Regions from separate parts of the Nocardioides ultimimeridianus genome, predicted to be linked through region 1. Evidence: predicted binding sites of a transcription regulator. Region 1 holds the regulator's gene; the other holds the start of a gene.
What was found. The regulator HrcA, encoded in region 1, represses chaperone genes, less so after heat shock. The targets are predictions, from matches to a motif close to TTGGCACTCGNNNNNNNCGAGTGCCAA.
Positions count from the first base shown of each region.

Region 2: the regulator HrcA is predicted to act here: its motif matches at 13,299-13,325, upstream of groES (co-chaperone GroES).

Region 1 covers NZ_BAAHAB010000007.1:285,782-301,571, forward strand. Annotated here, with positions in the region: gene ACYU8V_RS08080 (AMP-dependent synthetase/ligase) at 1-1,200, shown strand, start outside; gene ACYU8V_RS08085 (EF-Tu/IF-2/RF-3 family GTPase) at 1,222-1,617, shown strand; gene hemW (radical SAM family heme chaperone HemW) at 1,614-2,750, shown strand; gene ACYU8V_RS08095 (DUF3097 domain-containing protein) at 2,817-3,656, opposite strand; gene ACYU8V_RS08100 (hypothetical protein) at 3,719-3,955, opposite strand; gene ACYU8V_RS08105 (MBL fold metallo-hydrolase) at 3,984-4,793, opposite strand; gene hrcA (heat-inducible transcriptional repressor HrcA) at 4,874-5,896, shown strand; gene dnaJ (molecular chaperone DnaJ) at 5,922-7,088, shown strand; gene ACYU8V_RS08120 (16S rRNA (uracil(1498)-N(3))-methyltransferase) at 7,111-7,851, shown strand; gene ACYU8V_RS08125 (cold-shock protein) at 7,957-8,160, opposite strand; gene ACYU8V_RS08130 (matrixin family metalloprotease) at 8,483-9,229, shown strand; gene ACYU8V_RS08135 (beta strand repeat-containing protein) at 9,381-13,490, shown strand; gene ACYU8V_RS08140 (NAD(P)-dependent alcohol dehydrogenase) at 13,500-14,540, opposite strand; gene ACYU8V_RS08145 ((R)-mandelonitrile lyase) at 14,540-14,968, opposite strand; gene ACYU8V_RS08150 (MerR family transcriptional regulator) at 14,976-15,431, opposite strand; gene ACYU8V_RS08155 (nSTAND1 domain-containing NTPase) at 15,486-15,790, opposite strand, start outside.
Region 2 covers NZ_BAAHAB010000022.1:34,623-50,412, forward strand. Annotated here, with positions in the region: gene glmS (glutamine--fructose-6-phosphate transaminase (isomerizing)) at 13-1,857, shown strand; gene ACYU8V_RS20000 (NAD(P)H-hydrate dehydratase) at 1,954-3,348, shown strand; gene alr (alanine racemase) at 3,345-4,520, shown strand; gene ACYU8V_RS20010 (alpha/beta fold hydrolase) at 4,517-5,596, shown strand; gene tsaE (tRNA (adenosine(37)-N6)-threonylcarbamoyltransferase complex ATPase subunit type 1 TsaE) at 5,593-6,537, shown strand; gene tsaB (tRNA (adenosine(37)-N6)-threonylcarbamoyltransferase complex dimerization subunit type 1 TsaB) at 6,548-7,183, shown strand; gene rimI (ribosomal protein S18-alanine N-acetyltransferase) at 7,180-7,638, shown strand; gene tsaD (tRNA (adenosine(37)-N6)-threonylcarbamoyltransferase complex transferase subunit TsaD) at 7,635-8,699, shown strand; gene ACYU8V_RS20035 (hypothetical protein) at 8,795-8,959, opposite strand; gene ACYU8V_RS20040 (class I SAM-dependent methyltransferase) at 9,074-9,811, shown strand; gene ACYU8V_RS20045 (MMPL family transporter) at 9,839-11,956, opposite strand; gene ACYU8V_RS20050 (THUMP-like domain-containing protein) at 12,068-13,252, opposite strand; gene groES (co-chaperone GroES) at 13,460-13,753, shown strand; gene groL (chaperonin GroEL) at 13,832-15,454, shown strand; gene zwf (glucose-6-phosphate dehydrogenase) at 15,726-15,790, opposite strand, start outside.

The DNA.
Region 1 (15,790 bases):
ATCCACCGCGCGTGGGTCTTCGAGGGCGAGGCCATCAAGGCGCAGAACATCCTCAGCACCGACGACCTCGAGTTCCGCTGGCTGCCGATGTCGCACGTGTTCGGCAAGGTGCTGATGTCGGCCCAGCTCGCGTGCGGCTTCGCCTGTGCGATCGACGGCCGTGTCGACCGGATCGTCGACAACCTCGGCATCGTCAAGCCGACCTTCATGGGCGCAGCGCCGCGCATCTTCGAGAAGGCCTACGCCCGCATCATCACGATGCAGCAGACCGAGGGCGGCCTGAAGGAGAAGCTGTTCAACCGCGCCTTCGCCGTCGGCCTGAAGTACGACGAGGCCGCCCGCGCGGGCAAGGTCAACCCGCTGCTCAAGCTCGAGCACGACCTGTTCGACAAGCTGGTCTTCAGCAAGGTCCGCGAGCGGTTCGGCGGACGGGTCCGGTTCTTCATCTCCGGCTCCGCGGCCCTCAACGCCGACATCGCGGCCTGGTTCCACGCCGCCGGCATCCTGATCCTCGAGGGCTACGGCATGACCGAGAACGCCGCGGGCGCCACGGTGAACCACCCGGACGCCTACAAGATGGGCACCGTCGGGCTGCCGATCCCGGGCACCGAGGTCCGCATCGGCGAAGGCGGCGAGGTGCAGCTCAAGGGCCCGCACATCATGGTCGGCTACCACCACCGACCGGACGCCACGGCCGAGGCGATGACCGAGGACGGCTGGCTGCGCACCGGCGACAAGGGCGAGATCGACGCCGACGGCTTCCTGAAGATCACCGGCCGGATCAAGGAGCTCTTCAAGACCTCCGGCGGCAAGTACGTCGCCCCGCCGGCCATCGAGGCCAAGATGAAGACCATCTGCCCCTACGTCAGCCAGTTCATGGTCTTCGGCGCCGAGCGCAACTTCGTCTCCGCCCTGGTCACCCTCGACCCCGACGAGATCGCCGAATGGGCCACGCAGCACGGTCTCGAGGGCATGTCCTACAGCGACCTGGCGCGCAACGAGAAGGTGCGCGAGATGATCGGCGAGCACGTCGACCAGCTCAACGCCTCGCTGAACCGCTGGGAGACCATCAAGCGCTGGGAGCTGCTCGACCACGACCTGACCATCGAGTCCGGCGAGCTGACCCCGTCGCTCAAGGTCAAGCGCGCCGTGGTCGAGGCCAACAACAAGGACCTCATCGACAGCTTCTACGGGGGCTGAGGCGCGCCGTAGGCTCCTGGCATGAGCTGGAAGTTCTGGAAGTCCGACACGGAGCAGACCGAGGCGGAGCGCAGCCTGGACCGACTCGGGTCCGGGGGCTCGGCCGCCCCGTCCTGGCGACCGGACCCCAGCGCTCCGACCGGGTCGGGCTTCACGATGGAGGTCGAGGACGTCTTCTCGATCACCGGGCGGGGCACCGTCGTCACCGGCAGCATCGCGACGGGGACGCTGACCGTCGGGCAGACGGTCTGCTTCCTCGACGCGCGGGGCAAGGAGCGCGGTGCCCGCGTCAACGGCATCGAGATGTTCCGCCGGATCGTCGACACCGCCGGTGAGGGCGACGCCGTCGGGCTGCTCCTCGACGGTGTCGCGCGTGAGGACGTCCTCCGCGGCGCGCTCCTGCGCAGCGAGCGGTGAGCCTCGGGTTCTATGTCCACGTGCCGTTCTGCTCGGTGCGCTGCGGCTACTGCGACTTCAACACCTACACCGCGACCGAGCTCGGCGGCGGCGGCTCGCAGGCCGAGTACGCCGGGCAGGCGATCGCCGAGGTCGCGCTGGCCGCCGCTCGGCTGAGCGGGCGTCAGGTGGACACGGTCTTCTTCGGCGGGGGTACGCCGACCCAGCTGCCCGCCGCCGACCTCGTGTCCATCCTCGGGGCGATCGACGAGCGGGTCGGGCTCGCGCCGGACGCCGAGGTGACCACCGAGGCCAACCCCGACTCCGTGAACCGAGAGTCGCTGGCCGCGCTGCGTGCCGGCGGCTTCAACCGGATCTCCTTCGGCATGCAGTCGGCCGTGCCGCACGTGCTGCGCGTGCTCGACCGCACCCACGACCCGGCGCGGGTGCCGCTGGTGGTCGCGTGGGCCCGCGAGGCCGGCTTCGAGCAGATCAGCCTGGACCTGATCTACGGGACGCCGGGGGAGTCCGCGGAGGACTGGCGGACCTCGCTGGAGGCCGCGCTGGCGTGCGAGCCCGACCACGTCTCGGCGTACTCGCTGATCGTGGAGGACGGCACCGCGCTCGGCCGTCGCGTCCGGCGCGGGGAGCTGCCGATGCCGGACGAGGACGACCTCGCCGACAAGTACGCGCAGGCGGACCACGCGCTGCGCGCCGCCGGGCTGGAGTGGTACGAGGTGTCCAACTGGGCGCGCGACGACGACGCCCGCTGCCGGCACAACCTCGGCTACTGGCGCAGCGGCGACTGGTGGGGGATCGGGCCGGGCGCGCACTCGCACCTGGCCGGCCGCCGCTGGTGGAACGTCAAGCACCCGCGTGCGTACGCCGAGCGGCTGGCCGCCGGCGGATCGCCCGAGGCCGACTCGGAGACCCTCGACGCCGAGACCCGCCGGGTGGAGCGGGTGCTGCTCGAGGTCCGGCTGCGCGAGGGTCTGCCCGCCGGCGTACTCGACGACGCGGGACGCGCGGCGCTGCCCGACCTCGTGGCCCGCGGCCTCATCCACGCGCCCACCGACGACGGCACCGGCCAGAGGGTCCGCCTCACCGACGCCGGCCGCCTCCTCGCCGACGGCGTCGTCCGCGACCTCCTCTGATGCCGAGTTCAGACGTGTGGTCAGCCGAAGCCAGGGTCTCGGTCGACCACAATTCTGAACTCGCGCTCAGGTGGTCACGAAGTCGATGAGCTCCTCGACCCGCCCGAGGAGGGCGGGCTCGAGGTCGTCGAAGGAGCCGACCCGGCCCAGGATGGTCTGCCAGGCGCGGGCGATGTCGGCCTGCTCGGCGTACGGCCAGCCCAGGTGGCGGCAGACGCCCTTCTTCCACTCGATGTCACGGGGGATGATCGGCCACGCCCGCAGTCCGAGACGGTCGGGCTTGACCGCCTGCCAGACGTCGACGAACGGGTGGCCGACGATGAGGACGCTGTCGCCGTAGGGGCCGCGCGCGATGGCGTCGGCGATCCGCGACTCCTTGGAGCCGGCGACGAGGTGGTCGACGAGCACGCCGACCTTGCGGTCCGGACCCGGCTGGAAGTCGCGCAGGTGGGCGTCGAGGTCGTCGACTCCGCCGAGGTACTCCACGACCACGCCCTCGATCCGCAGGTCGTCGCCCCAGACCTTCTCGACCAGCTCGGCGTCGTGCCGGCCCTCGACGAAGATCCGGCTCGCCCGGGCGACCCGGGCGCGCGCGTCGTGCACGGCGATCGAGCCGGAGGCGGTGCGGGTCGGCTTCGCGGGCGCAGCGACCCGGATCGGCGCGGTGAGGATCACGGGCTTGCCCTCGAGCAGGAAGCCCGGGCCCAGCTCGAAGGTACGGCGCTTGCCCCGGCGGTCCTCGAGGGTCACGGTGTCGATGTCACGGTCGACCGCGACGATCTCGCCGCACCAGTCGGTCATGACCTCCTCGACCACCAGCCCGAGCTCGGCCGGCGTCTCGACCGCGCGCCCGCGCTTGGGCACCTTCCAGTCCCCGCTGAGTACGTCGGTGCCATAGCGATCCACGACGGGAAACGCTAGGCCGTCCGGGGTGACGTCGGGACTCGGCGCGCCGGACGCGATGCGCGTCACTGCTCCTGGGGTGCGCTTCCGGTCTGGATCGCGCCGGGCTCGTCCGAGTCCTCCGCCTCCTGGGACTTCCGCACGGCGTCCTGGTCCGGCTCCAACAGGCCCTCGGCCGTCTCGCCGGCCGGCAGGCCCTCGGCGAGCGGGTTGTCCTCGCCGGCGACGAGATCCTCCGGCAGCGCCTCGTCCGGGATGCCCATCGGGGCCGCTTCCTGCTCCTGTGCCTCGTGTTCGCTCATGGCCGGGCGGTACCCGCTGATCGCGGGATCACACCAGGGGGAGCCGGCGCTGCCCCCGCGGGAGCTGCTCGTAGCCCCGCCGGACGGCGGTGGCCAGCAGCTCCGGGTCCCACGGCCACTCGCCGGCGGCCAGCGCCTCGTCGACCGGTACGCCGCCACCGGCCAGGCCCCGGATCGTCTCCGCGACCGCCGCCAGCTGGTCGCGCTGACGGTCCACGAACATCCGGTCGACCGGCGCGCCGTGGCCCGGCACCACGGTCGTGGCCGGGGTGGTGAGGCCGAGCACGAGCTCCATCGTCACCGGCCAGTCCAGCGGGTAGGAGTCGTCGCCCAGCGCGGGCGGGCCGGACTCCTCGACGAGGTCGCCGGCCAGCAGCACGTCGGCGTCGGGCACACGGACCACGAGGTCGCCGCCGGTGTGGCCGCGTCCGGGATGCACCAGCTCGACCGTCCGGTCGCCGAGGTCGAGGGCCAGCGCGCTGGAGAAGGTGCGGTCGGGCAGCGCGATCTCGGTCCCGTCCGCGCGCGGGACCCCGGGTCCCCACCGGCCCAGCTCCTCGGCCGCCGTCTCGTGCGCGACCACCGGAAGCGCGCCGTACGCCGTCAGGAAGGTGCTGTTGCCGAAGGTGTGGTCGAAGTGCCAGTGGGTGTTGACGATCCCGGTCACGTCGCCGGCTCCCAGGCGGCGTACGTCCTCGACCACCTCGCGTGCGGCGGTGGCGGAGCCGTGCGTGTCGACGACCAGCAGGCCTGCGCTCCCGCCGACCAGGGAGACGTTCACGTCGTGCTGCCGGTAGCGGGCGACCCAGACCCGGTCGGCCACCTCGATGAAGGGCATGCGGAAAGGCTATAGACTTGGCACTCAGTCCGGGCGAGTGCCAGGGCACGCCACGGGCGCCGGCGAGCAGGAGGTGGAGCATGCAGGAGGAACGACGACTCGCGGTGCTCCGCGCCATCGTCGAGGACTACGTGGCGACCGAGGAGCCCGTGGGGTCCAAGGCGCTGGTCGAGAGGCACGGCCTCAACGTCAGCCCGGCCACGATCCGCAACGACATGGCGGCGCTGGAGGAGGAGGGCTACCTCGCCCAGCCGCACACCAGCGCCGGGCGGGTGCCGACCGACAAGGGCTACCGGCTCTTCGTCGACCGGCTCTCGAGGGTCAAGCCGATGAGCGCCCCGGAGCGCCGGGCGATCTCGGCCTTCCTCGACGGCGCGGTCGACCTCGACGACGTGGTCAACCGCTCGGTGCGGCTGCTCGCGCAGCTCACTCACCAGGTCGCGGTCGTGCAGTACCCCACGCTCTCGCGCAGCACCGTGCGCCACATCGAGCTGGTCGCCCTCAACCCCGACCGGCTGCTGGTCGTGCTGATCCTCAGCACCGGCCGGGTCGAGCAGCGCCTGGTCGAGCTGACCAGCGAGCTGTCCGACGACGAGCTCGCCCAGCTGCGCAGCCGGGTCAACCTGGCTGCCACCGGCGAGCAGATCGCGGACGCGGTGACCGCCCTCAGCGGGCTGGTCGTCGACGCCGTACCCACCGATCAGGCGACCGCAGGCGTGGTCGCGGCGCTGGTCGAGGCGATGAGCGACCACCGCTCCGACGCCCGGGTCGCGGTGGGCGGCACCTCCAACCTGGCCCGCTTCGGCGACAGCTTCGACACCTCGGTCCGCCCGCTGCTCGAGGCGATCGAGGAGCACGTCGTGCTGCTCACCCTGCTCGGCGAGGCGACGACCGACGGCGCGGTGATGGTCCGGATCGGCGCCGAGGGCCCCTACGAGCAGCTGTCGGCGACCAGCGTCGTGGCCAGCGGCTACGGCCCGCTCACCACCCAGGGCGAGGCCCTCGCGACGCTCGGCGTCGTCGGCCCGACCCGCATGGACTACCCCGGAACGATGGCGGCGGTGCGCGCCGTGGCCAGCTACGTGTCGCGCATCCTCGACTGACTCGCGCAGAGACTGAAAGAGAACCGTGTCCCAGGACCCCTACGAGCTGCTCGGCGTCGCCCGCGACGCCGACGGCGACACCATCAAGAAGGCCTACCGCAAGCTGGCCCGCCAGCTGCACCCCGACGTCAACCCCGACCCCGAGGCGCAGGAGCGCTTCAAGCAGGTGTCGGCGGCGTACGAGGTCCTCTCCGACCCGCAGAAGCGGGCCGCGTTCGACCGCGGCGGTGACCCGTTCGGTGGCGGCTTCGGCCAGGGTGCGGGCTTCTCCTTCACCGACATCATGGACGCGTTCTTCGGCGGCTCCGCGGGTGGCGGCGGGGGCGGTGGGCGTGGCCCGCGGTCGCGCGTACGCCGCGGCCAGGACGCCCTGATCCGGCTCGAGATCGAGCTCGCGGAGGCGGCCTTCGGCGTCAACAAGGAGCTCAAGGTCGACACCGCCGTCCGGTGCTCGACGTGCAGCGGCTCGGGTGCGGCGGCCGGCTCCCAGCCGACCACCTGCGAGACGTGCCACGGACAGGGCGAGGTCGCACACGTGCAGCGCTCGTTCCTCGGCGAGATCCGCACCCTGCGCGCCTGCCCGACCTGCCGCGGCTTCGGCACGGTCATCCCCGACCCCTGCCGCGAGTGCTCCGGCGAGGGCCGCGTGCGCTCGCGCCGCACCCTGACCGTCAAGATCCCCGCCGGCGTCGACACCGGCACCCGCGTCCAGCTCGCCGAGCAGGGCGAGGTCGGGCCGGGCGGTGGCCCCGCCGGTGACCTGTACGTCGAGATCCTGGTCGCCCCGCACCGGACCTTCACCCGCCACGGCAACGACCTGCGCTGCACCGTCGCCCTGCCGATGACGGCGGCGGCGCTGGGCACGACCATCAGCCTCCCGACGCTGGAGGCCGACCTGGAGACCAGCGCCGACTCCGGCGTGGAGACCGCCTTCGACCTGGCCGTGCCGGCCGGCACCCAGTCCGGCCACGAGGTGACGATGCGCGGGCGCGGTGTGCCCGGGCTGCGCGGCGGCCGCGGCGACCTGATCGTCACCGTCGCCGTCGAGACCCCGACCCGCCTCGACCCGCGCCAGGAGGAGCTGCTGCGCGAGCTGGCGGCGGTCCGTGGCGAGGAGCAGCCCGCCGGCGACGTACGCCCCGCGCACAAGACGGTGTTCGGCCGGCTGCGGGACGCGTTCGGCACCCACTGACATCAGCACTGAGACAGCACCGATGACCCTGCCGCAGCACCTCGTCCCGTCGCTGGACGGTGTCACGCCCGGGTCCACGGTGGTCGTCGAGGGCGACGAGGCCCACCACGCCGTCGTCGTACGACGCCTGCGGGTGGGCGAGGAGCTGCAGCTGTGCGACGGCCTCGGCCGGGTGGCGCTGGGCACCGTCGCGGCCACCACGAAGCGGAGCTTCGACGTGGCGGTCACGGCGGTCGAGGACCATCCCGAGCCGACCCCGCGGATCACCGTCGTCCAGGCGCTGCCCAAGGGCGAGCGCGGCGAGCTGGCCGTCGAGGTCCTCACCGAGATCGGCGTGTCCCGGATCGTGCCCTGGGCGGCCGCGCGCAGCGTCGCGGTCTGGAAGGGCGAGCGGGCGGTGAAGTCGCAGGCCAAGTGGGCCGCCACCGCCCGGGAGGCCGCCAAGCAGTCACGCCGGGCCTGGCACCCCGAGGTGGCCGGCCTCGCGACCCTGCGTGACGTCGTCGAGCTGGTCGCCGCCGCCGACCTCGCCGTGGTGCTCCACGAGGACGCGAGCGAGCCGCTCGCGGCCCTCGCCGTACCGGATCGTGGGGAGATCGTCGTGGTGGTCGGGCCCGAGGGCGGGCTCACCGACGAGGAGGTGGCGCAGCTCGTGGGCGCCGGGGGAGTGTCGACCCGGTTGGGTGCCGAGGTGCTGCGCACCTCGACGGCCGGGCTGGCCGCGGTCGCCGCGCTCCTCGCGCAGACTCCCCGCTGGTCCTGATTTCGATACGGCGGTGTGGCGCCGATCCGCGGCGACACGCTCGCCCGATAAATGCAGAACGGGCCGCGTCCCGGAGGACGCGACCCGCTCGAAGCTGAGTGGAACTCAGATGGCGTGGACCTTCTCCGCCTGCGGGCCCTTCGGGCCCTGGGTGATGTCGAACTCGACACGCTGGTTCTCGTCGAGGCTCTTGTAGCCCGAGCCCTCGATCGCGGAGAAGTGGACGAACACGTCAGCGCCGCCACCATCCTGCTGGATGAAGCCGAAGCCCTTCTCGGAGTTGAACCACTTCACGGTGCCCTGGGTCATTTGGTATTTCCTTCGTTTCGATTCTTCACGATCGGATCGTTCCGATCGTGGGGGAGCTGATACATCCATTCGTGCGCCTGATGTCCAGCAAGAACCGAAAACCAAGACCAACGCGATGCATCCCCTCTCGGGGACCGGATGCCGCGTCACCACGACGCTGCACCTTTCAACAGGACCAACGCTATCAGCGCCTGCCCACCGAGCGCATTCCTCTGCATGCAACAAATGGGTGAACTTTGTCCGCGACGGCTCACGCCGAGGCACACTTCTGCCCGTGGGAGCTCGGGAGGAACGTCGTGCGCGACGCGAGTTGGAGCGTCGGATGCGCGAGCTGGACCGGCTCGACGCCCAGTTCGGACTGGGCGCCGACCCCCGTCAGCACCGGGTCCGCCGGCAGGCACGCGGCCCCTTCCGGTTCCGGTACTGGCGCGAGCTGGTCGCGGGGCTGATCTGTGCGGTCGTGCTCGGTGTGATGGCGGTGCAGCTGTACAACCTGTGGACCCCGGCCGGCGACGGCAGCTACGCCTTCGAGGCGGTGCAGCCCACCACACACAGCCCGATCGGCTACGACCCCTGCGACACGATCCACTACGTGATCAACCCCGACAACGGGCCCGCGGACTACCTCGACTTCATCCAGCGGGCAGTGGCCGATGCGTCGCGGATCTCCGGCATCTCCTTCCAGTACGACGGCACGACCACCGACCGCGACTTCGACCGCGACCGCGGGCCGGTGCTGATCGGCTTCGCCGACCCGACGGAGGTCTCCGACCTGGGCGGCGACGACGTGGTCGGCGTCGGCGGCTCGGTGTCGTACGTCGCTCCCGGCGACCGTCGTCGCTACTTCCACTCCGGCATGGTCGCGCTCAAGCCGAGCTGGTTCGCCGACCAGGACCGTCGCCACCTCCAGCGCGACGAGCAGGCCGTGGTGATGCACGAGCTCGGCCACGTCCTCGGGCTCGCCCACGTCCAGGACAAGCACGAGCTGATGTACCCCTCGCTCACCCGCACGACGTACGGCCCGGGAGACATCCGCGGTCTGCAGGCGCTCGGCGACATCCCCTGCTGAGATGCCCGCCACCGGATCGCTCTCGACGGAGTCCGCGGACCGAATCGCGGAACGGCGATGCCGGATAGCCCGAACGGGTGATTGATCGACGCAACCATCGGTGCTGCAATCGGGTGTCCATGACTCCGGGTTGCTCTCGAGGAGGCGCGGCATGCGCGGGATGCTCCGATCGGCGCTCGCGACGGCGGTCGCCGGTGCCGCCGTTCCCCTGGTCCTCGCGCTCCCGGCTCGGGCGGGCACGGTCACGCTGACCGTCACGTCCACGGCCGACAGCGCCGACACCCATCCCGGCGACGGCACCTGCGCCTCGTCGTCCGGCTGCACGCTGCGTGCCGCGATCCAGGAGGCGAACGCGCTGTACGCCGACGATGACTCGACCGTGGTGGACGTGGACTTCGCCATCCCGGGCGGCGGGCCACACGTCATCAGGCCGGTCGCCCACCTGCCGGCCGTCGACGCCCGTGTCGACCTGCTCGCCACCACCCAGCCCGGCTACTCCGCCGGCCATCCGCAGGTGGTCCTCGACGGCATCACCTGCGGCTGCACGGGCCTGGTCCTGCTGCCGCACGGCTCGGTCGTCAGCGGCTTCGACGTCCAGCGCTTCTACACAGGCATCGAGCTCGCGCCGACCAAGGACGTCTTCGCCCCGGACTCGATCACCGCGAGCTTCATCGGCACCGATGCGACCGGCGCCGCGTCCGCCGGCAACGTCATCGGCGTCGACGACTTCCAGCAGAGCGGGGCGATCATCGGGGGCACGACGGCCGCTGAGCGCAACGTGATCTCCGGCAACACCACCGACGTCTACGTCGAGGGCCGGTCGAACATCGCCTGGATCGAGGGCAACTACATCGGCACCAACGCCGCGGGGACAGCGGCGCTGCCGATCCGCGCCCCGGGCGCGCTGATCCCCGGCGAGTGCTCCGGGGTGTTCGTCGACGGGGCGACCAACATCCACGTCGGCGCGAGCGGCGGCGGGGGCAACGTCATCTCCCTGGGCACCACGAAGCCGACCGGCGGCTGCAAGGCGACGTACAACAACGGTGCGGTCGGCGACATCGGCATCGACGGCGTCCGGGTGGCTCTCGACCACAACCTGCCGTCGGCCTTCGTGGCGATCCAGGGCGATCGGATCGGCACGACCGCCGACGGGACCGCCGCGATCGGCAACGACGTCGGGATCGACCTGGGGACCGCCTACCAGACCTCGATCGGCGGGCCGCTCGCCTCGAGCCGCAACGTGATCTCGGGGAACACCGATGCGGGCGTCGCCTCGTTCACCGGGGCCGTCCAGACCTTCGCCCTGCTCAACTACATCGGAACGGACGCGACGGGAAGCACCGCGGTGCCCAACGGCACCGGGCTGCGCCTCGCCGGGCCCTCGGACATCTCCGCCGGCAACGTCATCAGCGGCAACACCCACGACGGGCTGGTGCTCACCGGCGACGGCACCTCGGCCAGCGACAGGGTCGGCCTCGACGCGTCGGGCAACGCGCTCGGCAACGGCGGGGTCGGCGTGCACGTCGGCGCCGGTGCCAAGGGGGCCGTCTACGGCTCGACCGTCGCCGACAACGGCGGTGCGGGCGTCGCCACCGACACCGGAGGTCGCGTCGACGTGTCCGCCGCGACGACGCTCCACGACAACGGCGGCCTGGGGATCGACCTGGGGGACGATGGCGTGACGGCGAACGCGGCCGGCTCGGCGACCAACGCCCCCGTCATCACGGGCCGGATCACCAACGACGTGAACGGCCACGACGAGGTCGACGGAACCCTCGACGCGAAGCCGTCGTCGGCGTACGTGGTCAACCTCTACGACGACCCGGTGTGCGACCCCTCCGGCAACGGCGAGGCGACGAACCGGATCGGCTTCACCACGGTCCACACCGATGCCGCCGGTCACGCCAGCTTCGGCATCCTCGACGCCGCCGTCGAGGCCGGTCACGGCGTGAGCGCCACGGCCACCGGCCCCGCGGGCACCTCCGAGCTCAGCGCCTGCTTCCAGCCGGTGGTCCTCATGGACCAGAGCATCACCGGCGGCTCCGGCGTGAGCGGGACCCCGACGACGGTAGGCGGCACCGGGACGACGTACCGCTGGATCGGCGGGTCCCTGAGCTCGAACGGCGACAACCACTCGTGGGGCGACTCGCGCAACTGGCTGCCGCACGGCGTGCCGGGCGACGGCGACTCGGCGTACATCTCGCAGCCGGGGGGTGGCTACTGCTCGGCGTACGTCGACGGCGTGCCGACCGTGAGTCTCGTGGACTTCTCGCTGGCCGGAACCGCGAACACCTGCGGGAGCTCGGTCACCGGCGGCGCCATCACGGTGACCGGCCAGATGGCCTGGAACGGGGGCCGCATCGCCACGCCGATCACCGTCGCCGCAGGCGCCCACGCGACCGTCACCGGAGGCGGGCAGAACGAGCTCGACGCCGACCTGGACATCAAGGGTGACCTCACCCTCAGCGGGGTGATCGGTGCCAGCGGCCGGTTGGCGTTCAGCGTCTACCAGGCACAGGCCGCGACGGTCCACGTCGAGCAGGGTGCGACGCTGTACGCCGAGGGCGACAACGACCTGACGGGCAACACCGGCACCCTGGTGAACGACGGCACGGTGTCGGTCAGCGGCGGCACCCTCGGGCTGCGCAACGGCGCCAAGCTGGTCCAGGACGCGTCGGTGGTGACGAGCGGCCACGGCGCGCTGGTGGACGAGGGCGCGGCGACGCTCGGAGCCGGAGCGACCTACGCAGGGGACGGGAAGGTCGAGCTCGTCGACGGGCCGACGTCTCTTCAGGGCGATCAGTCGGTGGGCGAGGGCATGACCCTGCAGCTGGCCGCGCTGGACGCCGACCTCGGCGACACCGTCAGCGGCACGGGCACCTTCACCGGCGCGGGCCGGCTGGCCTGGGACGGTGGCACGATCGAGGCGAACCTGACGATCGGCCCGGGCTTCCACCTCGACGTGCTCGGCGATCACATCCCCAATGGCGACCGGGTGCTGGCGGGCAAGGACCAGAGCAACGGCGCGGTGACGGCAACGTTGGTCAACCACGGCACGATCACCGTCGGCGACGGCGCGAACATCCATGCCTCGGTCTACGACGCCCCGCACCTCACCAACGCGTCGGACGGAACGATCGCCCTGGCACCCGGATCGACCATCGGCGGCGGCAACGTCACGACCCTGGTCGACACCGGCCACGTGGCAGTGCCGGCCGGTAGCCGGGCGGGCGCCGTGTTGGACCGCGTAGCGCTGGCCGACACCGGCGGCACGATCGCGATCGCCCCGGCGCAACGGCTGGAGCTCGGCAGCGGCGCGAGCAGCACCCTGGCGGGCACGACGATCTCGGGCGGGGGCACGTTCGCCGACGACCAGAGCACGACGATCACCGGCTCGCCGACGGTGGCCGCGACGACCACGTTCGAGCTGGACGGCGGCGGCGTCGACGGCGCCACGACGCTCGGCGGAGCGGGCCGCTTCGCCTGGCTCGGCGGCACGCTCTCCGGAGCCTCCCTGCGCCTCGCCACGACGGGGGGCATCTCGGTGAGCGGCGCGACGACCAAGCACCTCGGGCGTACGACGGGCAACGCGCCCAGCACGGTGGTGCTGGCCGGCCCGACGACGATCGGCTCCGGAGTCGTCGACGACCTGTACGGGCCGGACACGCTCCGCCTCGCGGCGGCCACCACCGCGAGCGGACCCGCGACGCTCGCGGTGGGCTCGCTCGTCAACGCGGGCGCACTCACGGTCCGCTCGGGAACGCTCACCGTCCCCGGGCTGAGCCAGGCCACGGGGTCCACCGACGTCGTCGCGGGGGCGCGCCTGGCGGGCTCGTCCCCGGCTGCCGCGCTGACGTTCGCCGGCGGGCTGCTCGAGGGGTCCGGAACCGTGAGCGGCGCGGTCACGACCGGTCGTGCGACGGTGGCCCCGGGGGCTGCGGCGTACGGACGGCTCACGGTCTCCGGCAGCCTCACCGGCACCTCATCGACCGTGCTCAGCGTGGGGATGTCGGCGACGGCCAAGGATCGGCTCGCGGTGTCCGGGACGGTGGTCCTCGGACACCGCGTAGCCGCCCGCAACGTGGGCTACGTGCCGCGGTTCGGTGCCGGCGTCCCCGTGGCCTCGGGATCTTCGCTGACGGGCGGAGCCTGTGTCGTGACCTCGGGTGCGGGCTCCTCGACCGGACACTGGCGGATCGCCCGCACCGCACGCGTGCTCACGCTCGTGTGGGCCAAGGGGCACCGGAGCGGGTGCGTCTGACGCGGGAGCTCAGGCCAGCGTCGCGACGTCGATGACGAAGCGGTAGCGCACGTCGGAGGCGAGCACCCGCTCGTAGGCCTCGTTGATGGCGTCCGCGGAGACCACCTCGATGTCGGCACCGAGGCCGTGCTCGGCGCAGAAGTCGAGCATCTCCTGGGTCTCCGCGATGCCGCCGATGGCCGACCCGGCGAACGAGCGCCGCCCGCCGATCAGCGAGAACACGTTGACGGCCAGTGGCTCCGGCGGGGCGCCGACGTTGACCATGGTGCCGTCGACGCCGAGCAGGCCGAGGTAGGCGTTGAGGTCGAGCGGAGCGCTGACGGTGTTGACGATCAGGTCGAACCGGCCGCGCAGCGTGCGGAAGGTGTCCGGGTCGGAGGTCGCGAAGTAGTCGGTGGCGCCGAGCCGGAGCCCGTCCTCCTGCTTCTTCAGCGACTGGGACAGCACGGTCACCTCCGCGCCCATCGCGGCCGCGATCTTGACCGCCATGTGGCCGAGGCCGCCGAGGCCGACGACGGCCACCTTGCGGCCCGGGCCGGCGTTCCAGTGCCGCAGCGGGGAGTAGGTGGTGATGCCGGCGCAGAGCAGTGGAGCGGCCGCGGCGGGGTCGAGCCCGTCCGGCACCCTCACCACGAAGTCGGCGTCGACGACCACGTGGGTGGAGTAGCCGCCCTGGGTGGTGGTGCCGTCGCGGTCGGTGGCGGCGTACGTGCCGATCATGCCCTTGCTGCAGTACTGCTCGTTGCCGTTGCGGCAGTTGTCGCACTCGCGGCAGGAGCCGACCATGCAGCCGACACCGACCCGGTCGCCGACCCGGTGGCGGGTGACCGACGAGCCGACCTCGGTGACGACGCCGACGATCTCGTGGCCGGGCACGACCGGGAACGGCTGTGGGCCCCAGTCGCCGCGGACGGTGTGGATGTCGGAGTGGCAGATGCCGGCGTACTCGATCGCGATCAGGACGTCGTCGGCGCCGACCTCGCGGCGCTCGATGGTGGTGGGGGCCAGCGGTGCGCCGGCGGAGGGGGCTGCGTAGGCGTTGACGCGCATCAGATTGCTCCAGTCTGGTGGGGGAACTCGTCGGGAAGGGTGTACTCGTCGTCGGTGACGGGCTCGAGCCAGTGCACGACCGCGTGGTCGTGGTCGGCCTCGTTGATGGCCAGGTGGACCATCAGGCGGTTCGGTGCGGCGCCGTGCCAGTGCTCCTCGTCGGCCTCGAAGAGGACGCGGTCGCCGGGCCGGATGACCTCCACCGGGCCGCCGCGGCGCTGGCACAGCCCGACCCCCTCGGTCACGAAGACCGTCTGGCTCAGAGGGTGGCGGTGCCAGTGGGTGCGGGCGCCGGGCATGAAGTGCACGAGCGCGGCGCTGAGCCGGGACGGCTCGGGCGACGCGGCGACCGGGTCGATGTAGACATCGCCGGTGAACCAGTCGGCCGGGCCCTTGATGGTGTCGATCGAGCTGCGGGTGATCTGCACGGGTCTCCTATCGGGGGGTCTGCTTGAGGGCATCGGCGAGCGTGGCGGCCTCGGCGGCGATCCGCTCGGCGCCCTGCGGGTCGCCGTCGCGTACGGCGCCCCAGTAGTCGATCTTGAGCGCGACGTAGCGCTGGCGGAGCACGATCTGCTCCGCCTCGTGGCGCAGACGCTTCTGCTGGGTGGCGAGCAGCGCGATCTGGCCCTCGGCCGCTGCCTCGCCGAGGTCGCGGTTGGCGACGTACTTCTTCATGTCGGCGACCGACATGCCGGTCGCCGAGAGGCAGGCGACCGACATCAGCTGGTCGAGGTCGGCATCGTCGTACACGCGATGACCGCTGCTCGCGCCGCGCGAGACGGGCGCGATCACGCCGATCGACTCGTAGTAGCGCAGCGTGCTCGCCGGGAGCCCGGTGAGCGCCGCTGCCTCCTTGATCGTGTAGCTGCGCTGCTGGGTGGTGGTCACGGCATCGACGCTAGGAACTTCAAGTACTTGAAGTCAAAGGTGATGCCGCGCACGTCACGCGCAGGGGTCTCCGGCGTACGGCGCCCCGGGGACGTACTGGTTCCACTCCGCCTCGGTGAGCGGGGTGCCGCGGTGGGCGCAGATCCGGGCGCGCGCCCCGTCGGCCGAGGTGCTCCACGAGCCCACCCGACCGGACAGACCGGCCGCGTACACGGTGGCCCCGTCCGCGGCGAAGACGGCCTGGGTCGGCGGGGCGCCCAGGTTGTCGAGGGCGGCGTACGGCGCGCCGCCGTCGTCGGTCATGCGCCACAGCCACAGCTGTCCGTCGGTGCTCGGCGTGGCGAGCAGCGAGCCGTCCG
Region 2 (15,790 bases), on a different contig from region 1:
GAGTTGGCGACCATGTGCGGGATCGTCGGGTACGTCGGAGGCCAGCAGGCCCGGGACGTCGTGATCGGCGGTCTCCGGCGTCTGGAGTACCGGGGCTACGACTCGGCCGGCATCGCGGTCGTCACCGGCGGCGAGGTCGTCGTGGCGAAGCGGGCCGGCAAGCTCGGCAACCTGGAGAAGGCGCTCGACGAGACGCCGCTGGCGCCCGCCACGCTCGGCATCGGGCACACCCGCTGGGCGACCCACGGCCGCCCCTCGGACGCCAACGCGCACCCGCACACCGGTGGTGCCGGCCGGGTCGCGGTCGTCCACAACGGCATCATCGAGAACTTCCACGAGCTGCGCAGCCGGATCGAGGCCGACGACCACGTCTTCCTCTCCGACACCGACACCGAGATCGCGGCGCACCTGGTGGAGCTGCAGGTCGAGTCCGGGGTGGACCTGCCCACCGCCATGCAGCGCGTGTGCCAGCAGCTCGACGGCGCGTTCACGCTGGTCGCCGTCGACGCGGAGGACCCGGAGCGCGTCGTCGCCGCGCGCCGCAACTCGCCGCTGGTCGTGGGGCTGGGCGACGGGGAGAACTTCCTGGGCTCCGACGTCGCCGCGTTCATCGACCACACGCGCGAGGCGCTGGAGCTGGGGCAGGACCAGATCGTCGTACTGACGCGGGACGGGGTGGAGGTCACCGACTTCTACGGCCGCCCGGCCGAGGCGACCCGGTTCCACGTCGACTGGGACCTGTCGGCCGCCGAGAAGGACGGCCACGACTGGTTCATGCGCAAGGAGATCTTCGAGCAGCCGCGGGCGGTGGCCGACTCGCTGATCGGCCGCCGCGGCGTCGGCGGGCTGCTCCAGCTCGACGAGATGCGGCTGGCCGACCAGGAGATCCGCGACCTCGACAAGATCATCATCATCGCCTGCGGGACCTCCTTCTACGCCGGCATGGTCGCCAAGTACGCCATCGAGCACTGGACCCGTACGCCGGTCGAGGTCGAGCTCGCCTCGGAGTTCCGCTACCGCGATCCGATCATCGACGCCACCACCCTGGTCGTGGCGATCTCGCAGTCGGGGGAGACGGCCGACACGCTGCAGGCGATCCGGCACGCGCGCTCGCAGCGGGCCAAGGTGCTCGCGATCTGCAACACCAACGGCTCCTCGATCCCGCGCGAGTCCGACGCGGTGATCTACACCCATGCCGGCCCGGAGATCGGGGTCGCGTCGACCAAGGGCTTCCTGACCCAGCTGATCGCCTGCTACCTGCTGGCGCTCTACGTCGCGCAGACCAAGGGCACCCGGTTCGGCGACGAGATCGCCGAGATCATGCAGCAGCTCGAGGACATGCCGGGCAAGATCGAGGAGGTGCTCGACCGCTCCGAGCTGGTCTATCGGCTGGCCCGCGACCACGTCGGCAACAAGTCGGTCCTCTTCCTCGGCCGGCACGCGGGCTACCCGGTGGCGCTCGAGGGCGCGCTGAAGCTCAAGGAGCTCGCCTACCTGCACGCCGAGGGCTTCGCCGCGGGCGAGCTCAAGCACGGCCCGATCGCCCTGGTCGAGGAGGGTCTGCCGGTGCTGTGCGTCGTACCTCCCCGGGGCCGGGACCAACTGCACGAGAAGATGCTGAGCGGCATCCAGGAGGTCCGCGCGCGCGGCGCCCGCACGCTCTGCCTCGCCGAGGAGGGCGACACGTCCATCCAGCCGTACGCCGACGAGCTGATCCCGCTGCCCAAGGTGCCCGTACTGCTCCAGCCGTTGGTGGCGATCGTGCCGCTGCAGCTGTTCGCCTGCGAGCTGGCGACCGCGCTCGGCCACGACGTCGACCAGCCGCGCAACTTGGCGAAGTCCGTCACCGTCGAGTGACCCGGGCGCGGGGCCGGTCGGGCGGTCCCCTCTGCGCAGGCAGGCGCCGCTTGCCTGCGCAAGCAAGGAGCGAGCCGGGGCACTACCGTGGGACGGGTGATCCGCGCGTACACGGTCGAGCAGGTCCGGGCGGCGGAGGCCGAGCTGATGGCGCGCGTGCCCGAGGGCACGCTGATGCAGCGGGCGGCGGCCGGGCTCGCCGCTGCGATCGCCGACCTCCTCGGGGGCGTGTCCGGGCGGCGGATCGTGCTGCTCGTCGGCAGCGGCGACAACGGCGGCGACGCGCTGTACGCCGGTGCGCGGCTCGCGCGCCGCGGTGCCCGCGTGGAGGCATGGCTGCTCTCGTCCGGCGCCCACGAGGCAGGAGTCGCCGAGCTGCGGGCCGCCGGCGGCCGGATCATCGACGAGCCGCCCCGGCAGCGCCCCGACCTGGTCGTGGACGGCATCGTCGGGATCGGCGGCCGCCCGGGCCTGCGCCCCGTCGCCCAACTGGCCCTCGACGCGCTCGCGGGCGTCCCCGTGGTCGCCGTCGACGTCCCGTCCGGCGTCGGTGTCGACGACGGCAGCGCGTCCGCCCCCCACGTGACGGCCGACCTCACCGTCACCTTCGGCACCCACAAGGTCGCCCACCTGGTCGACCCCGCCGCGCGCGCCTGCGGCGCCGTCCAGCTGGTCGACATCGGTCTCGACCTCCCGACCAGCGCCGCCGTCGAGGCGCTGCAGCCCGACGACGTCGCCCGTCTCCTGCCCCGGCCGACCCCCGACGCCCACAAGTACACCCGCGGTGTCGTCGGCGTCCGGGCCGGCTCCACGACCTACCCCGGCGCGGCCCTGCTCAGCGTCGCCGGCGCGAGCTGCGGCCTCGCCGGCATGGTGCGGTACGTCGGCGACGCGGCCCCCGCCGCGCTGATCCACGGCCGGCACCCCGAGGTGGTCGGGGCCGGCCGGGTGCAGGCCTGGGTCGTCGGCTCCGGCAGCGCCGGCACGGCCGATCGGCACCTCGCCGAGGCGATCGCGGACAACGTGCCGCTGGTCGTCGATGCCGACGCGATCCGCCACGCCGACCAGGTCCGCGGACGGTTCGCGGTGCTCACCCCGCACGCCGGCGAGCTGGCCGAGCTGATCGGTGTCCCACGTGACGACATCGAGGCCGCGCCCCTGTTCCACGCGCGCCGCACCGCCCAGGAGTACGCCGCCGTGGTGCTCCTCAAGGGCCGGCGCACGATCACCGCGCACCCCGACGGCCGGGTCCGCGTCACGACCAGCGGCACCCCGTGGCTGGCCACCGCCGGAGCCGGCGACGTGCTCGGTGGCCTGATCGGCGCCCTCCTCGCCGCCGGCCTCGACCCGTACGACGCCGCCTCGGCCGGCTCCTGGCTGCACGGCGCCGCCGCCACCCTCGCCACCGACGCCGGACCGATCGTGGCGGGCGACGTCGCCCGGGCCCTCCCGCGCCTCATCGGCCGCGTCCTGGGAGAATCGACCCCATGACCGCGCCCGCCGACGCCCGCCCGGGCCTGGGCCCCGGCCGGATCGAGGTCGACCTCGGCGCCATCCGGCACAACGCCGAGGTCCTGCGCGCCACCACCGGAGTGGCCCTGATCGCGGTGGTCAAGGCGGACGGCTACGGGCACGGCATGGTCGCCTCGGCCCGGGCCGCGAAGCAGGGCGGCGCCGAGTGGCTGGCCACGGCCACGCCGGAGGAGGCGGTCGCGCTCCGGCGGGCCGGCCTGGGCGGCCCGATCCTGTGCTGGCTGACGGTCCCCGACACCGACCTCACCCCCGCGATCGAGGCGGGCGTCGACCTCACCGCCTACAGCACCGACGAGCTCGAGGCGATCGCGGCCGCGGCGCCCGACGGAACGACGCCCCGGGTCCAGCTCAAGGTCGACACCGGCCTGTCCCGCGGCGGCGCACCCCGGAGCGCCTGGCCAGAGCTGTTCGCCCACGCAGCAGCAGGGGAACAGCAGACCCGCTGGCGGATCACCGGCATCTGGTCGCACCTCGCCTCCTCCGACGAGCCGGACGACCCCGCCAACGACGAGCAGGAGAAGCGCTTCCGTGAGGCGCTCGACGAGGCCGCGCAGGCGGGCCTGACGCCCGAGATCCGCCACCTGGCCAACTCCGCGGCCGCGATCCTGCGCCCGAGCGCCCGCTTCGACGCCGTCCGGTGCGGGATCGCGCTCTACGGCCTGGACCCCGCGCCCGGCCACACCCCGGACCTCGGTCTGGTCCCCGCCATGACCGCCCGCGCCCAGCTGGCGATGGTCAAGGACCTCGCGCCCGGCGATGCCGTGTCCTACGGCCGGATCTGGATCGCCGACCACGCCACCACGGTCGGGCTGGTCCCGGTCGGGTACGGCGACGGCATCCCGCGCCACGCCTCCTCCCCGGACCCCGCCACCAGCGCCCAGGTGGGTGTCGGGGACAAGTTCCGGCCGATCCGCGGGCGGGTCTGCATGGACCAGTTCGTGGTGGACCTGGGCGGCGACCGGCCGGCCCCGGGCAGCGACGTACTCCTCTTCGGGCCGCCGTCCCTCGGTGGCCCGACCGCCCAGGACTGGGCGGAGGCGTGCGGCACCATCAACTACGAGATCGTCACGAGGATCGGAGGGCGGATGGCCCGCACCTACGTCGACTCCGAGCCGATGGAGAAGCCATGAGCACCCGCAATCGCATCCTCGGCTCCGTCGCCGGCGCGCTCGGCATCGCCGCGGCCGGTACGGCGATCAGCATCGCCCGCCAGCAGCGCCAGATCAGCCACCGGGCCGGTGAGCGGGTGCCCTTCGGCACGCTGCACTCGGACCCGATCATGGTGATGGCCGACGACGGCGTACCCCTGCACGTGGAGATCGACGAGGTCGCGCCGCCCACCGGAGGACGGTTCTTCGGCAAGAAGCCGCTCGGCGGGGTGACGATCGTCTTCGTCCACGGCTACTGCCTCAACCTCGACTGCTGGCACTTCCAGCGGGCGGCGTACCGCAATCTGGTGCGCGCGGTCTACTACGACCAGCGCTCGCACGGCCGCTCCGGCGACAGCAGCCGCGAGAACTGCACCATCGACCAGCTCGGCCGCGACCTCAAGGCCGTGATCGAGACGGCCGCCCCCGACGGCCCGGTGGTACTCGTGGGTCACTCCATGGGCGGCATGTCGATCGTGGCGCTCGCCGAGCAGTTCCCGGAGATGATCGGCACGAAGGTGATCGGCGCCGGCCTGATCTCGACCACCGCCGGCGGTCTCGACGTCGGCCGGATCCTGCTGCCGATGGTCCCGGCCCGGCTCGGGATGCCGTTCGCCAGCGGCGCGATCCGCACCCTCCACCTGGGCCACCGTGCCGTCGACGTGCTCCGCCGCCTGGGCAGCAACGTCGCGACGGTGGTGACCGACACCTTCGCGTTCGGCGACGAGGTGCCCTACGGGTACGTCGAGTTCGTCGACTCCATGCTCGCCGCGACCCCGTTCGAGACGGTCGCGGAGTTCTTCCCGAACTTCGCCTCGCTCGACAAGTTCGACTTCGTCGAGCACCTCGGCGTGATCCCGACCTCCATCATCTGCGGCACCAAGGATCGGCTGACCTCGATCGGCCACTCCCGCAAGCTGCACTCGCGGATCCCCGGCTCCAACCTGCTCGAGTGCGACGGCGCGGGCCACATGGTGATCCTCGAGCGGCACGAGCTGGTCAACGCCGAGCTCGACCAGCTGATCACGGCCGCGACCGAGGGGGCCGCGCGCCGGTGACCCAGACCGTCCCCGGGGTCGTCGTCGAGGTGGTCGGACCCGCATCGGCCGTCGACGTCCTCGCCGTCGTCCAGGCCGCCTTCGCCGCGCGCCCGCCCCTCGATCCGCCCGCCGACGCGCTGGCGGAGACCGAGGTGACCATGGCCGGGCACCTCACCTCCGACGGCGGCCTGCTCGCCAGCGTCGACGGCCGGCCGGTCGGCGCCCTGGTCTTCGACCGGGTGCCCGGCGAGGACGCCCTGTACCTGCGGCGGGTCGGCGTCGTCCCGGGCGCGCAGGGCCACGGCGTCGCGCACGCGATGGTCGCGGCCGCCCTGCGCGAGGCCGAGGCCCGGGGTGTCGAGCGCGTGTCGCTGCTCGCCCGCGAGGAGCTGCCCGCCACGATCGCCTTCTGGCGCGACGCGGGGTTCACCGAGACCCACCGGAGCTCGCCCTACGTCCACTTCGCGCGTCGTACGCCGCAGCGGGTCGAGGTGCCGACCGCGGACGCGATGCGCGACCTCGGCATCCGCCTCGCCGCGCAGCTGCGGGCCGGCGACGTGCTGGTGCTCAGCGGTGAGCTGGGGGCCGGCAAGACGACGTTCACCCAGGGCCTGGGCGCCGGCCTGGGCGTGCGCGGCGGCGTCACCTCGCCCACCTTCGTGATCGCCCGCGTGCACCCGAGCCTCGCCGCGGGTCCCGCCCTGGTGCACGTCGACGCCTACCGGCTGGGCGGTGCCCCCGAGCTCGACGACCTCGACCTGGACGCCGACCTCGACCAGGCCGTCACCGTCGTGGAGTGGGGGAGCGGACTCGCCGAGGCGCTGAGCGACTCCCCGCTGGAGATCCGCATCGAGCGGGCCGTCGCCGCACCCGACCTCGACCCGGAGGACGACCCCCGGGTCGTCACCCTCGAGCCGATCGGCCCGTCCTGGTTGGGCCGCCCGCGGCTCCTGGCCTAACCTTCGCCACGTGCTCCTCGCCCTCGACACCGCCTCTCCGACGGTCGCCGTGGGCCTGTACGACGGCACCTCCGTGCTCGCCGACCTCGTCTCCGAGCAGGCCATGCGCCACGGCGAGGCCCTCGCCCCGCTGATCGAGGCCGCGCTCGCGGCGGGCGGGATCACCCCCGCCGACCTGACCGGCATCGCCGTCGGTGTCGGCCCCGGCCCGTTCACCGGCCTGCGCGTCGGGCTGGTCACCGCCCGCACGCTCGGCCTGGTCCTCGGCCTGGAGGTGCACGGCGTCTGCTCGCTGGACGTCCTCGCCGCCGAGGCCGTGGCGACGGGCGCGGTCACCGGCCCGTTCACGGTCGCCACCGACGCGCGCCGCAAGGAGGTCTACCTGGCGGCGTACGACGCGGCGGGCCGGCGTACCTCCGGACCCGCGGTGGAGCGCCCGGCCGCCGTCGCCACCCACGGCCCGGTCGTGGGGGAGGGCGCGCTGCTCTACCCCGAGGCCTTCCCGCACCCGGTCGGCCCGGCCCGGCCGTCGGGCGCCTGGGTCGCGCGTGCCGTCGCCGACGGGCTCGCCGAGGTGCTGCCCCCCGATCCGCTCTACCTGCGCCGACCGGACGCCGAGATCCCGCGCGCGCCGAAGCCTGCATGACCGCCACCGTCCGCACGGCCGTTCCCGACGACCTCGCCGCGATCGTCGCCTCCGAGGCTGCCGGCTTCCCCGAGGACCCCTGGGGCGAGGGCCTGGTCGGCGAGGGCGTGGCCGGGCTGCTGCCGACGATCGCCTACCTGGTGCTGGAGCAGGACGGTGAGGTGGTCGGCCACGCCGTGGTCAGCGTCGCGGCCGAGGACGCCGAGCTGCAGCGCATCGCCGTCGACACCGCGCACCGCGGCCGCGGGCTGGGCCGGCGGCTGCTCGACGGCTGCCTGGCCGACGCCGCCCGGCGCGGCGCGGAGCGGCTGATCCTCGAGGTGCGCGAGACCAACGCCCCCGCGCTGGCCCTGTACGCCGCCGCCGGCTTCACCGAGCTGGGTCGGCGCGAGCGCTACTACCGTGACGGGTCGACCGCCGTCGTACTCTCCCGATCCCTGGAGGTCACCCCATGACCGACGAGCCCCTGGTCCTCGGCATCGAGACCTCCTGCGACGAGACCGGCGTCGGCATCGTCCGCGGTCACACCCTGCTGGCCGACGCCGTCGCGAGCAGCGTCGAGGAGCACGCCCGCTTCGGCGGCGTGGTGCCCGAGGTCGCCAGCCGGGCGCACCTGGAGGCGATGGTCCCGACCATCCAGCGGGCCTGCGCGACTGCCGGCATCGCGCTGGGCGACGTCGATGCGATCGCGGTCACCCACGGCCCCGGCCTCGCCGGTGCCCTGCTGGTCGGCGTCGCGAGCGCCAAGGCGCTCGCGCTGGGCCTCGGCAAGCCGCTGTACGGCGTCAACCACCTCGCCGCCCACGTCGCGGTCGACCAGCTCGAGCACGGGGCGCTGCCCGAGCCCAGCCTCGCGCTGCTGGTCTCCGGCGGTCACTCCAGCCTGCTGCGGGTCACCGACATCACCGGAGGCGGCCCGGGCGGCAGCGGTGTCGACCCGCTCGGCGCGACCATCGACGACGCGGCGGGGGAGGCCTTCGACAAGGTGGCGCGACTGCTCGGGCTGCCGTTCCCCGGCGGGCCGCACATCGACCGCGCGGCGCGCGAGGGCCGGATCACCATCGACTTCCCCCGCGGGCTGTCGACGCGCAAGGACCTGGAGCGGCACCGCTTCGACTTCTCGTTCTCCGGGCTCAAGACCGCGGTCGCGCGCTGGGTCGAGGCCCGCGAGCGCTCCGGCGAGCCGGTCCCGGTGGCCGACGTCGCGGCGTCCTTCCAGGAGGCCGTGTGCGACGTACTGGTGCGCAAGGCCCTCGACGCCGCCGCGAGCGAGGGCATCGAGGACCTGATGATCGGCGGCGGCGTGGCGGCCAACTCGCGGCTGCGAGCGCTGGCCGAGGAGCGGGCCGCGAAAGTCGGCGTACGCATCCGGGTGCCGCGGCCCGGGCTGTGCACCGACAACGGCGCCATGGTGGCCGCGCTGGGGTCCGCGATGGTGGCCCGCGGGCGTACGCCGAGCCCGCTGGACCTCCCGGCCGACTCCAGCCTGCCGGTCACCGACGTGCTGGCCGGCTGATCCCCGCTAGCCCTGCTCCGCGGGGCGCCGCCTCCGCCGCAGCGGCTGCAGCACCAGGCTGGAGACCACGGCGCCGATCGAGGACAGCCACAGGCTCATCGCCGCACCGCCAGGTAGGCGGCCACGATCAACAGGATGATGCCGAGGGCGGCGGCGATGGGGAGATCGCTGCTGCGGCCCGCGCGGTGGTGTGCGGACACCGAGGGTCGCTCATCGCGCAGCGGCTCCGTGGCGCGATGCTTCGAGGTCGTGGTGCTCATCGAGTGCTCCTTGTCCGAGACGGTCACCAGTCCAGACGCAGCGGAACCCGCGAACATCACGCGATTTCCCGGACTTCTGCGTCGTTGTAGAAGTCCGCTGCCAGACTCGGACGGATGAGGGCACTCCTGAGGCGGCTGCCGGGCCACCGGGTCTGGATGCTGCTGAGGATGTGGGTCGACGGCGGCGAGCAACGGGAGGCCGCGGTGGCGCTCGCCCTGCGCCCCCGCAACCTGTTCCAGCCGTTCACCACCACAGCGAGGGATCGGTACCCGGAGGAGCTGGCGTGCATGCGCGACGCCCTCGCCGACGTACCCCCGGACCGGCTGCGGCTGCTGTCCTTCGGCTGCGCGTCCGGCGAGGAGCTGCTGACGCTGCACGAGCAGTTCCCGCAGGCCCGGATCACCGGGATCGACGTGAACCCGTTGGCGCTGCGCACGGCCCGCCGGCGCATCGACGAGGCGGCTGCGGGCGCGTGGATCCGGCTGGTCCGGGCGGGTGACGCGCTGGGGGAGGAGCCGGCGGCGTACGACGCCGTCCTGGCCTTCGCGGTGCTGCGCCACGGCGGGCTCAACGACGCCCCGCCGACCTGCGCGCCGATGCTGCGCTTCGACGACTTCGAGCGGACCGTCGAGGGTCTGTGCCGGGCGGTCCGGCCGGGTGGGATCCTCGCGATCCGGCACGCCAACTTCCGGTTCACCGACTGCTCGGTCGCGGCCGGCTTCGAGCCGGTGCGGACCGGCTTCCCGTCGGTCTCCGCGATCGGGCCGACGCCGGTCTACGGCCGCCACGACGAGCTGCTCGACGTGGCCCTCCGCGACGACGGCCTCTACCGCAGGCTCCGTCGTACCTGACGATCAGGTACGACGGAGCCGGGCGGGTCAGGCCTTCTTCTCGTCCCCGTGCCCGGGCCACCAGGCGGCGTGCCCGACGAGCGCGGTGAGGGCGGGGGTGAAGAACATCGCCATGATGAACGCCGCGGTGAAGATGCCGAACGAGAGCGCGAAGCCCATCGACACGATCAGCGAGTTGCCGCCGAGCATCAGCGAGGCGAAGGTGCCGGCCAGGATGACGCCGGCGGCCGCGATCGTCGGGCCGGCGTGCTTGACCGCCTCGGCGGCCGCCTCGCGGGGCTCGCGCCCCTCCTGCGCCTCCTCGCGCAACCGGGCGATCATCAAGATGTTGTAGTCGGTGCCGAGGGCGACCACGAACAGGTAGATGTAGATCGGCAGCATGAAGATCAGGCCGTCGTCGCCCTTGATGTGCTGGATCACCAGGACCGTCGCGCCGAGCGAGGCGAGGAAGCCCAGGCCGACCGAGACCATGAGGTACCACGGCGCGACCAGCGAGCGCAGCAGCAGCGCCAGGATCAGCAGGATGATCGCCGCGGCGACCGGGAACACGACCTTGTAGTCGCGCACCATCGCCGCGTCGATGTCCACGAAGACCGAGGTCGTCCCGCCGACGTACGCCGTCGCACCGATCTGCTGCGCGGCCGCGTGCGCCTCGGAGCGGATGGGTCCCTTGACCGCGGCGGCTGCCGCGTCCGAGCCGGGGGCGTCCTTGAGCACGGTGGCGATCACGACGGTCGTGCCGTCGGAGGAGATCGGGCCGATCGGGGCGGCGGCGCTGACGCCCTCGGTCCGGCCGAGGTCGCCCGCGAACGCTCCGACCTGGGCGTCGGTGAGCTTGTTGCCCGACGACTTCAGCACCACCAGCGCCGGGTCGGTCGCACCCGCCGAGAAGTGGGACTGGATCACCGCGTCGGCCTTGGACGACTCGAGGTCCTTGGGCTGGCTGGAGGTGAAGTCGAAGGAGGGGTGGAAGCCGAGCGAGAACACCGCGAGAACGACCAGGATCAGGCCGGAGCCGGCAGCGAACAGCGCGGGGCGCCGGCCCAGGGCGTCGCCCACCTTCGCGAACCGCGCGCCCTCGGACTCGACGCGCCACTTCTTCGAGGGCCAGAACAGCGCCCGGCCGAGCAGGGTGACGATCGCCGGGACCAGCGTGAGCGCGGCGACCAGGGTCACCGCGACGGCGATCGCGAGCGCCGGGCCGATGGCCTTGAAGATCCCGAGCGAGGACAGGATCAGCGCACTGAACGCCACGATCACCGCGCCGCCGGCCGAGGCGATGGCCTCGCCGGCGCGCTCCATGGCCGTCACGATCGAGGTCTTGACGTCCTCGCCGAGCCGGAGCCGCTCACGGTGCCGGAAGATCAGGAACAGGATGTAGTCGGTCCCGATCCCGTAGAGGACCACGATCAGGATGACCTCCAGCGAGGAGTCCGCCTGCAGGTTGAACGCCTCGTTGGCCCAGCCGATGAGGCCGGTCGCGACCTGGGACACCAGGCCGACGACGAGGATCGGCAGCAGGCAGATGATCACGCTGCGGAAGATGATCGCGAGCAGCAGCACGATGAGGACCACGGTCGCGATGCCGACGATGGCCAGCGTCTTGGCGCTGGAGTTCTGCGAGTCGAGCTGCTGGGCGGCCGGGCCGCCGACGTACAGGGTGAGATCGGTGCCCTGGGTGAGCTTCGCGGCGTCGTCGCGCAGGGTCTGGGCGTCGTCCATCGCCGTCTTGTCGTACGCCGTCCGGTCCTTGGTGATGCCGAACGCCGCCTTGGCGGCGACCTTGTCCGGGGACGGCTGCGCGACCGCGGCGGCCGGGGCCAGCTTCTGGAAGGTGCCCGGCAGCTCGGCGTTGAGGTCGCGCACGATCGAGCTGGCCTTGGTCAGGTCCTGCGGCGTCAGCGCGGCGCCGTCGCTGCGCGAGAACGCGAGCGTCGCTCCGGTCTGGGTGCTGAACTGCGGGAACTCGGCCGCCATGGTGTTCGCGGCCTTGATCGACTCGTACTTGGCGGGCAGGAACGAGGACTGGTCGGTCGTTGACTTCAGGCCGGGAGCGAAGGCGATCACCAGACCGGCCAACAGGATCCAGGCACCGACGACGTACCAGGGGCGACGGGAGACGAAGCGTCCTAGGGCAGCGAACATGCAGCGGAATCTACGACCTCGATGCTTGTCAGTCGCATGCTTTTCGTCATGGGCCCGCGGTGACCTGGGCCACGAGCGGAGCGGGACGGGCGGAGGGCGGGTACGCCGCCGTCACGCCGGGCGGATCGGCTCGACCAGAAGGCAGGTGCCCTCGCCGGCCACCCGCGTCAGCACGATCGTCGCCTCGTCGTCGCCGGCCAGCGCGAGCCGCTTGCGCAGCTGCTCGGGGGAGACGTCGACGCCGCGCTTCTTGATCGTGATCCGGCCGATGCCGCGCTCGCGCAGGGCCGCCCGCAGCGGCTTCTCGCGGTAGGGCAGCTCGGTGATGACCCGGTAGCCGCGGGCGAACGGCGTCGTGAAGGGCTGGTCCGAGGTCACGTAGGCGATCTTCGGGTCGACCAGGGCCCCGCCCACGCCGGCGGCGACCGCGGTGACCAGGCCGGCCCGGATGACGGCGCCGTCGGGCTCGTAGAGGAAGCCGCCGATCGCCCGCACCCCGACCGCGTCGGGGCCGGGGTCGTCCTCGTCGTCCAGCGTGGCAAGGCCGCCGTCGAGGATGACGGTGGCGCGGCGGGCGGCCGTCGCCGTACGCCCCGACCACAGGGCCGCCTCCTTGACCTCGCCGCCGTCGCTGACCCACTCCGCCTCGACGCCGTCGGGGATCAGGTCGTGCGGGATGCCGGGCGCGACCTTGACGCAGGCGTCGCGCGCAAGGAGCTGCTGGACCCAGGCCCACGGCGGCGTCCAGTCGTCGACGTGGAAGCTGCGGCCCGCGCCGGTACGCCGCGCGGGGTCGGCGAACGCGAGGCCGAAGGGCGTGTGGTCGACGGTCGTGGCGTCGGCGACCGCCACCGCGCCGGGCAGCCCGAGCGCGGCCAGGTTGGCCTCGGCCATCGCCACCCGCAGCGGGTCCAGGTCCACGCCCGCGCAGACGATGCCGGCGCGGGCCGCCGCGACCAGGTCGCCGCCGATGCCGCAGCCCAGGTCGATCAGGGTCTCGGCGCCGAAGGCGCGCATCCGGGCCGCCCGGTGCTCCGAGACGCGGAGCCGCGTCGCCTGCTCGAGCGCGTCGCGGGTGAAGTACATCCGTCCCGCGAGGTCGCCCAGCTTCGCGGCGGCGTGGGCGCGCAGCTCCACCTGGGTGAGCACCGTGGCGGCCTGCTCCGCCGTCGTCGTACGCCGCAGCAGGGACTGGACCTGCAGCTCGGACCCACCCTCGCCCACCGCGTCCGTGGCGGACGCGAGCGCGGCCTGGCCGTCGTCGGTCAGCAGCCAGGCGAAGGTAGTGAGGTCCACGGCCCGATCCTCTCAGGATCGGAGCCCGGACCGGAGTCGGCCCGCTCTGGCACTCGTCCCAGGTGAGTGCTAACGTCTGAGTTGGCACTCTCCACCGGAGTCTGCCAATGCCTGCGGCCGGAGTGCGGCACCCGCGACGACGCCCTCTGCGTGCGCAGGCGAAGACGTGAATTGCCACATCAACCATGTGAAGGGGAGGTCGACACCGTGTCGATCAACATCAAGCCTCTCGAGGACCGCATCGTCGTCAAGCAGGTCGAGGCCGAGCAGACCACCGCTTCCGGCCTCGTCATCCCGGACACCGCCAAGGAGAAGCCCCAGGAGGGCGAGGTCCTGGCCGTCGGCCCGGGCCGCATCGACGACAACGGCAACCGGGTCCCGCTCGACGTCGCGGTGGGTGACAAGGTCATCTACAGCAAGTACGGCGGCACCGAGGTCAAGTACTCGGGCGAGGAGTTCCTGATCCTGAGCGCGCGCGACATCCTCGCGGTCGTTTCCTGATTTCCATCGAGTCGTGAGTGTCAGCGTGACCCCCGGGTCACGCTGACACTCACGACTCGTTCTCGTTAAGGAGAAAGCATGGCTAAGATCCTCGAGTTCGACGAGAAGGCTCGTCGCTCGCTCGAGCGCGGTGTCGACGCGCTCGCGAACGCCGTCAAGGTGACGCTCGGCCCCAAGGGCCGCTACGTCGTCCTCGACAAGAAGTGGGGCGCCCCCACGATCACCAACGACGGCGTGACCGTCGCGCGTGACATCGAGCTGGACGACCCGTTCGAGAACCTCGGGGCGCAGCTCACCAAGGAGGTCGCGACCAAGACCAACGACGTCGCCGGTGACGGTACGACGACCGCGACGGTCCTGGCCCAGGCGATGGTCCACGAGGGCCTGCGCGCCGTCGCGGCCGGCTCGAACCCGATGGGCATCAAGCGCGGCATGGACAAGGCCGCCCAGGCCGTCTCCGAGGCGCTGCTGAAGTCGGCTCGCGAGGTCGACTCCAAGGAGGACATGGCCTCCGTCGCCACGATCTCCAGCCGCGACGCCCACATCGGCGCGCTGCTGGCCGACGCCTTCGACAAGGTCGGCAAGGACGGTGTCATCACCGTCGAGGAGTCCAACACCATGGGCACCGAGCTGGAGTTCACCGAGGGCATGCAGTTCGACAAGGGCTACATCTCGGCGTACTTCGTGACCGACCCGGAGCGCATGGAGGCCGTCCTCGACGACCCCTACATCCTGCTCAACCAGGGCAAGATCTCCTCGATCCAGGACCTGCTCCCGGTGCTGGAGAAGGTCATGGCGACCGGCAAGCCCCTGTTCATCCTGGCCGAGGACGTCGAGGGCGAGGCGCTCTCGACCCTGGTCGTGAACAAGATCCGCGGCACCTTCAACGCGGTCGCCGCCAAGCAGCCCGCGTTCGGCGACCGCCGCAAGGCGATCCTGCAGGACATCGCGATCCTGACCGGTGGCCAGGTCATCAGCCCCGAGGTCGGCCTCAAGCTGGACCAGGTCGAGCTGGAGTCCCTGGGCCGCGCCCGCCGCGTGGTGGTCACCAAGGACAGCACCACGATCGTCGACGGAGCGGGCGACAGCGCGCAGGTCGAGGGCCGGGTCAACCAGATCAAGAAGGAGATCGAGGCCTCCGACTCCGACTGGGACACCGAGAAGCTGCAGGAGCGCCTGGCCAAGCTGGCCGGCGGCGTCTGCGTGATCAAGGTCGGCGCCGCCACCGAGGTCGAGCTCAAGGAGAAGAAGCACCGCATCGAGGACGCCGTCTCCGCGACGCGTGCCGCGATCGAGGAGGGCATCGTCCCCGGCGGTGGCTCCGCGCTCATCCACGCCGTCTCGGTGCTCGAGGGTGACCTCGGGCTCGAGGGCGACGAGGCCGCCGGCGTACGCATCGTGCGCAAGGCCGCCGACGAGCCGCTGCGCTGGATCGCCGAGAACGGTGGCGAGAACGGCTACGTCATCACCTCCAAGGTGCGCGAGGCCGGCCCGGGCGTCGGCTACAACGCCGCGACGGGCGAGTACGGCGACCTGGTCGCCCAGGGCGTCCTCGACCCGGTCAAGGTCACCCGCTCGGCGCTCGTCAACGCGACCTCCATCGCCGCGATGCTGCTCACGACCGAGACCCTGATCGTGGAGAAGCCCGAGGAGGAGACCGAGGCCGCGGCCGCCGGTCACGGCCACGGGCACGGTCACTGACCGATCGCTCCGAGCGCCCCGTCTGCCCCGGCAGGCGGGGCGCTCTGCGTTTCTCGCGGTCCGGTCAGTGGCTCAGTTGTAGTGGACCCACGGGGTCCAGTGGTACGGCGACGGGAGGTAGTCGTCGGTCGTCACCGTGTCCGTGATCTCGTGGTAGGTGTCGCCCTTGACGTTCACGCGAACGCGGGGCGGGCGATCGATGCACCAGCGCGGGATGTTCGCGACGATGATCGGGTAGAGGCCCCCGACGCCGAAACGACGGCCCGCTCGCTCAGCTCCGGCCGAGCCGCCATCCGCCGGTGGGCAGCGCGAGTGCGTCCTCCGGCCCCCAGGAGC